DNA from 2 places in the Arthrobacter sp. B3I9 genome. Region 2 is predicted to be linked to the other one. Evidence: riboswitches for the same ligand, from Rfam matches in the RefSeq annotation. Region 2 holds a riboswitch; the other holds the start of a gene.
What was found. A riboswitch is a leader RNA that binds a small molecule or an ion and turns the genes downstream of it on or off. The one in region 2 is predicted to bind S-adenosylmethionine.
Positions count from the first base shown of each region.

Region 1: another riboswitch for S-adenosylmethionine. It lies ahead of QFZ65_RS18450 (cobalamin-independent methionine synthase II family protein); the one in region 2 lies ahead of QFZ65_RS07585 (aminotransferase class V-fold PLP-dependent enzyme).

Region 1 is NZ_JAUSYO010000001.1:3,998,634-4,002,035, forward strand. It holds gene QFZ65_RS18445 (adenylosuccinate synthase) at 1-1,221, opposite strand, end outside; SAM riboswitch class I at 1,508-1,612, shown strand; gene QFZ65_RS18450 (cobalamin-independent methionine synthase II family protein) at 1,621-2,829, shown strand; gene QFZ65_RS18455 (uracil-DNA glycosylase) at 3,018-3,402, shown strand, end outside.
Region 2 is NZ_JAUSYO010000001.1:1,608,326-1,611,727, reverse strand. It holds gene QFZ65_RS07595 (ribosome small subunit-dependent GTPase A) at 1-936, shown strand, start outside; gene hisN (histidinol-phosphatase) at 994-1,806, shown strand; SAM riboswitch class IV at 1,893-2,006, shown strand; gene QFZ65_RS07585 (aminotransferase class V-fold PLP-dependent enzyme) at 2,041-3,402, shown strand, end outside.

The DNA.
Region 1 (3,402 bases), 2.4 Mb from region 2:
CCGCGTTCCAGAAAGCTTTTCCAGGGCCAGCACGTAGTTCTTGGCGTTTTCCGGGAGGTCCTCCAAGGTGCGGGCCCCGGTGATGTCTTCCGTCCAGCCCTCGAAGTACTCGAAGATCGGCTTGGCGTGGTGGAACTCGGTCTGGGTCATCGGCATTTCGTCGTGCCGGACACCATCAACGTCGTAGGCCACGCAGACCGGGATCTGCTCGATGCCGGTGAGCACATCGAGTTTGGTGACGAAGTAGTCCGTGAAGCCGTTGACCCGGGAGGCGTGGCGCGCCAGCACGGCGTCGTACCATCCGCAGCGGCGCGGACGGCCGGTGTTGACGCCGAACTCGCCGCCGGTCTTCTGCAGGTACATGCCCATCTCGTCGAACAATTCTGTGGGGAACGGCCCGGCGCCGACGCGGGTGGTGTACGCCTTGATGATGCCGATGGAACGCGAGATCCGGGTGGGGCCGATGCCCGACCCGACGGAGGCGCCGCCGGCCGTCGGGTTGGAGGACGTCACGAACGGGTACGTGCCGTGGTCGACGTCCAGGAACGTGGCCTGGCCGCCTTCCATCAGGACAACTTTGCCCTCGTCAAGGGCGGTGTTCAGGACGAAGGTGCTGTCGATAACCAGCGGGCGGAGGCGCTCTGCGAAGGACAGGAAGTAGTTCACGATCTCGTCCACCTCGATGCTGCGGCGGTTGTAGACCTTGACCAGCAGACCGTTCTTCTGGCGGAGCGAGCCCTCGACCTTCTGGCGCAGGATGGAGGCGTCAAAGACGTCCTGCACCCGGATGCCGAGGCGGGCCACCTTGTCCATGTAGGCCGGGCCGATGCCGCGGCCGGTGGTGCCGATGGCCCGGCTGCCGAGGAAGCGCTCGGTGACCTTGTCCAGCACCTGGTGGTAGGGGGCCACGAGGTGGGCGTTGGCGGAGACGCGCAGCTTCGACGTGTCCGCGCCGCGGGCTTCCAGTCCGTCAATTTCCTGGAACAGGGCCTCCAGGTTCACCACGCAGCCGTTGCCGATGATCGGAACCGCGTTCGGGCTCAGGATGCCGGCCGGAAGGAGCTTGAGCTCATACTTCTCACCGCCCACGACGACGGTGTGGCCCGCGTTGTTGCCGCCGTTGGGCTTGACGACATAGTCAACCCGGCCGCCAAGCAGGTCAGTGGCTTTACCTTTACCTTCGTCGCCCCACTGGGCTCCGACGATCACGATTGCTGGCATGGGATCCTCCCCCATTCGTTCGGGCTGACCTTCGGTGATCCACCAGGGAGCCATGGGATGCTCCGAGGTGCTTCGCCTGGGGTCAGCGCCGTTCATGAGAATGCCCCGAATCTACCGCTGTGCTCTTCCATCAACGCCAGAGTCCGGGGCTCTTACCACCCAAGTTTAGCGGATAGGGGCCCGTAGCCCGTAGCGGGTGTTGACGCAATATGCGCCAGCCGGGCCTGCAGGCGACATACTGCAACCCCGACTTGCGGAACATCCGGCAGTGCAATTGAGTGGGAGTTGACCATCCCGAGCGGCCGAGGGACCTGGACCTTTGACGCCGCAGCAACCCTGACCGGCACCCGCATGTGACCGGCAAAGGTGCTACCGCCAGGACCGATGGAAGGAACCGCTATGCTCCCGAACACAGACCACATCCGGGTAACCCACGCCGGCTCCCTGCCCCGCACCCCCGAATTGATCGCCGCCAACAAGGCCAAGGAAGCGGAGGGCATAACGCCCGAATTCCTCGACCTGCTGGAGACCTCCGTTGTGGACGTGGTGCAGCGCCAGAAGGACCTCGGCATCGACATTGCCAACGACGGCGAATACGGGCACACCATGTCCAGTTCCGTTGACTACGGGGCCTGGTGGAACTACTCCTTTTCCCGCCTCGGAGGCCTGGTGCCGACGGACGTCGACCGCTGGGCCGACGCAAAAGTGCACCGCTCCAGCCCCGGAAACATCGTCCTGACCTCCTTCCCGGACCGGCGCGACCGGCAGAAGTTCGACGAGGCGTACAGCGACCCCTCATCCGGAATCCTGGCGCACCGCCGGAGCGTCACCCAGCCGAAGATCGCCGGGCCCCTGACTTACACCGGACAGGCACTCGTGGCTTCGGACATCGCCAATCTCAAGACCGGGCTGGCCGCGGCAGGGCTTACCGAGGGCTTCGTTGCGTCCTTGTCCCCCGGGTCCTGCGCCCGCGTCGCCAACGAGTACTACGCAAGCGATGAGGAACTGCTCTACGCCTGCGCCGACGCCATGCGCGAGGAGTACAAGGCCATCATCGACGCCGGGCTCACGGTACAGCTCGACGACCCCTCACTGGCCGAAAGCTGGGACCAGATCAACCCCGAGCCAAGCCTGCCGGACTACCTCAAGTTCATTCAGCTCCGCGTCGAGGCCACGAACTGGGCCCTGCGCGATCTGCCGCAGGAGCGGATCCGGCTGCACGTCTGCTGGGGCTCCTGGCACGGGCCCCACACCACGGACATCCCCTTCGCGGACATCATCGATTCCGTCCTGCAGATCAATGCCGGCGGCTACTCCTTCGAGGCCGCGAACGTCCGGCACGAACACGAATGGCGGGTCTGGGAGAACACAAGGCTTCCCGAGGGCAAGGTCATCATCCCCGGCGTCGTCTCGCACGCCACCAACGTCGTGGAACACCCGGACCTCGTGGCGGACCGGATCGTGCGGTTTGCGCAGCTTGTTGGCCGGGAAAACGTGATTGCGTCCACGGACTGCGGCCTCGGCGGCCGGGTGCATCCGCAGATTGCTTTCGCCAAGCTGGAAGCACTCGGCGAGGGCGCACGCCGTGCCAGCCGGAGACTCTGGTGACCGGCTGGAGCCCTCGGGGGTTTCCTGGCCGGTCCAGCACGTCGCGGGGCTTGATAGACTGATAAGGATCGACTCGGAATCGGTCCACCTCACCTTTTCAATCCACACCATGTTTTGGCGTGCCCGTACAACGGCGAGCCGTGCACGGCCTGGCAGCTTGACCAATCCCGCAGGAGACTCAGCAATATATGACAGCCTTGGCTACTGAAAATTTTCGCGAACAGCTACTGAGCCGCCGCTACGAACCTAGCGTCGCAGCCGTAAACGAGCTGTGCGACACGCTCCAGTCCGCCAAGCCCGGTACGAATGTCGCGTACGTGGACCCCATCCATGACGTCGACGAGTGCCGCATCATCAGCCTCTACTCCAACATCGGCACCGCCGACCCGTCCGGCTTCATCACCGCCGGTGAGGACGAAGCGGCCACCCGCATGCTGGGCATCCAGTGGAAGCTGGGCCTGCGGCCGGAGTTCGTCATGCCCTGGAACGTCCACCCGTGGAACGTGGCAGGCCAGCCCAACGGCAAATTCACCCCCGACCAGATCTCGGCCGGCCTGAAGCCGCTGCTGAAGT
Region 2 (3,402 bases):
ACCATCATCGCCGCCCGCGCCCGCGAACTGCGCCGCAACCCGGTGGTGGCCGGCGACTTCGTCTCGCTCGTCGGGGACGTCACGGGAGAACCGGACACGCTGGCACGGCTGGTGAAGATCCAGGACCGCAGGACACTGCTGCGGCGCAGCGCCGATGACACCGACCCGATTGAACGCGCCGTCGTCGCCAACGCCCACCAGCTCGTGATTGTGGTGGCGGCCGCCAATCCCGAGCCGCGGACGGGCTTTATTGACCGCGCCCTCGTGGCGGCCTACGACGCCGGCATCGAGCCGCTGCTGCTGGTGACCAAGGCTGACGTCAAGGACCCGGCCGAGCTGCTCTCCAACTACCGGCACCTGGAGTTCCCGGTCATCATCAGCAAGACGGCGGATTCTGCCGCCTCGGGCATCGACGCGCGCTCCGACGACGGGTTGTCGGCCAGGCTGGACAAGGACGCGGTGTCTCAGCTGCGCGGCTACCTCGACGGCAAGGTCACCGTCATGCTCGGCCACTCCGGCGTCGGAAAGTCCACCATGGTCAATGCCCTCACCGGCGCCGAGCGCGCCACCGGCGGCGTCAACGCCGTGACCGGACGCGGACGCCACACCTCATCCTCAGCCCTTGCCCTCAAGGTCAACGACGCGCCGGCCGGCAGCTGGATTATCGACACCCCCGGCATTCGCTCCTTCGGCCTGGCACACGTGGATCCGGACCGGATTCTCCGGTCCTTTCCGGATCTCGAGCCCGGTACGGACGCCTGCGAGCGTGGATGCAAGCACGACTCCAGCGCCGTCAACTGCGGCGTCGACGCCTGGGTGGCGGCAGGGCACGCGGGACCTTCCGGACCGGCCCGGCTCGCCTCCCTTCGCCGCCTGCTCGGCACGGATCCGCGGATGGAAGCGCAGGACGTCAAGGAACTCGGTACCGTTTCGTAGCTGGCCGGGAACGTGGCCTTCCGGCGTTGGAGCCTGCTTTGGCGGTAGTTTGGAACCATGAGTCAACCCGCTTCAAGCTACAACGATGACCTGCGCCTCGCCCATGTACTGGCAGATTCCGTGGATTCCCAGACCATGAGCCGCTTCAAGGCGCTCGACCTTCGGATCGAGACGAAGCCCGACCTGACCCCGGTCACCGACGCTGACAAGTCCGCCGAGGAAGCCATCCGGGGCCAGCTGTCGCGCTCCCGCCCGCGGGACGCCGTCCTCGGCGAAGAGTTCGGCAGCTCCGGGCACGGCTCCCGGCGCTGGATCATCGATCCCATCGACGGGACCAAAAACTTTGTCCGTGGCGTCCCCGTCTGGGCCACCCTGATCGCCCTCGTGGACGAGGGCGAGCCCGTGGTCGGCGTCGTCAGTGCCCCGGCACTGGGCAAGCGCTGGTGGGCGGCGAAGGGTGCCGGCGCCTACACCGGCCGCTCCCTCGCGTCCGCGACGCGGCTGAAAGTCTCCAACGTTTCGGAACTTTCGGACGCCTCCCTGTCCTACTCGAGCCTGGGCGGCTGGAAGCAACGCGGAAACCTTGACGAGTTCATCGGACTGACCGAGGAAGTCTGGCGGACCCGCGCCTACGGCGACTTCTGGTCCTACTGCCTGGTGGCGGAGGGCGCCGTCGACATCGCCTGCGAGCCCGAACTGAACCTGTACGACATGGCCGCCCTCGTCCCGATCGTCACGGAAGCCGGCGGCCGCTTCACCTCCCTCGAGGGAGAGGACGGGCCGTTCGGCGGCAACGCCCTCGCCACCAACTCCATCCTCCACTCCGAGGTCCTCAAGCGCCTGAACCCCGGCCTCGACGACCTCCTCTAGAGGCAAGCCGGAGCCGCCCGTAACAAAACGCTTCATATTCCGGCACGCCTTTTCGGCGGCAGCAGGCATGTCCTACGCTCGAAGCAGGTCACGAGTGCCAGCGCTAAACCCCGGTTTGCTGGCCGGCAACCCTCCATTCGCGGCGGGGTGCCCCGGGTGACGACCTGGCCGGTCCGGAACGGACCCGGCAAGCGCGGATCCCCGAGGCAGGGGGTCCTTTTCAAGCGAGGTCCCATGACGACTGCAACCTTTCCCGCCACCCCCGGTTTCGGCTCCGCTTCAGAGACGCCGCGCGATGACCGATTCGCCGTCGCCGTCCGGCCGCTCGCAGCGGTGACCGGAGCCGAAATCCAGGCGCCCCTGATCCAGGGCGGCCACGTCCGCTACGCCAACCTCGACTACGGCGCGTCCGCCCCGGCGCTGTCCGTGGTGTCGGCCTACCTGAACGAAATCCTGCCGTTCTACGCCAGCGTCCACCGCGGCGCAGGATATGCCTCACAGATCAGCACCTCGGTCTACGAGAACGCCCGCAACATCGTCCGGAACTTCGTTCGCGGACGGGCCGATGACTCGGTCATTTTCACCCGCAACACCACCGATTCACTGAACTTGCTGGCCGGCTGCCTGCCGGTCGAGAACGGCCGGCACACCGGCGAGGTGCTCTACCTCGACATCGAACACCACGCCAACCTGCTGCCGTGGCAGACCGTGCCGCACCACAGCGTCGTGGCCGCGCCCACCATCGCGGAGACCCTCGACGCGCTGCGCGGGCAACTCGCGGGCGGGGGCATCAGCTTGCTGGCGGTCACCGGCGCCTCGAACGTCACCGGCGAGATCCTGCCGGTCCGCGCGCTGGCCGCCCTGGCCCATGAGTACGGCGCGCGGATCGTCGTCGACGCCGCCCAGCTTGCCCCGCACCGCCGGATCGACATCGCCGCGGACGACGTCGACTACCTCGCCTTTTCCGGCCACAAACTCTACGCGCCGTTCGGCGCGGGCGTGTTGGTTGGCCGGCCTGACTGGCTCGACGCCGGCACCCCGCACCTGGCCGGCGGCGGCGCGGTCAGCGACGCGCGGCTCGACACCGTCAGCTGGACCACCGGCCCGGCACGGCACGAGGGCGGCTCGCCGAACGTGCTTGGCGCTGCCACCCTGGCGCGGGCCACCCAGGTGATCACGGCCCTGGACCAGACACAGTGGCACGCCCACGAGAACGCCATCCGCGCCTTCCTCGTCGAGGGGCTTCGCCGGATCGACGGCGTGAGCGTGCACCAGATTTTCGCGGACAGCGGCGCCGTAGCCGGTCGTGAAGACACCGGCCCGGGCACAATCGGCGTCGTCAACTTCTCGGTGGAAGGCTACGACGCCGGTTTGGTGGCGGCGTACCTTTCCGCCGAGCACGGGATCGGCCTGCGCGACGGCCGGTTCTGCGCGCACCCGTTGCTCAAGCGGCTGGGGCTGCCCTCCGGTTCCCTGCGGGCCAGCTTCGGCCTTGGCTCCCGGCTCGAGGATGCGCAGCGGCTCCTCGCCGGAATCCAGGAGCTGCGGCAGACCGGCCTCGGCTGGGACTACGTGGTGGATGCGGGCCGCTGGGTC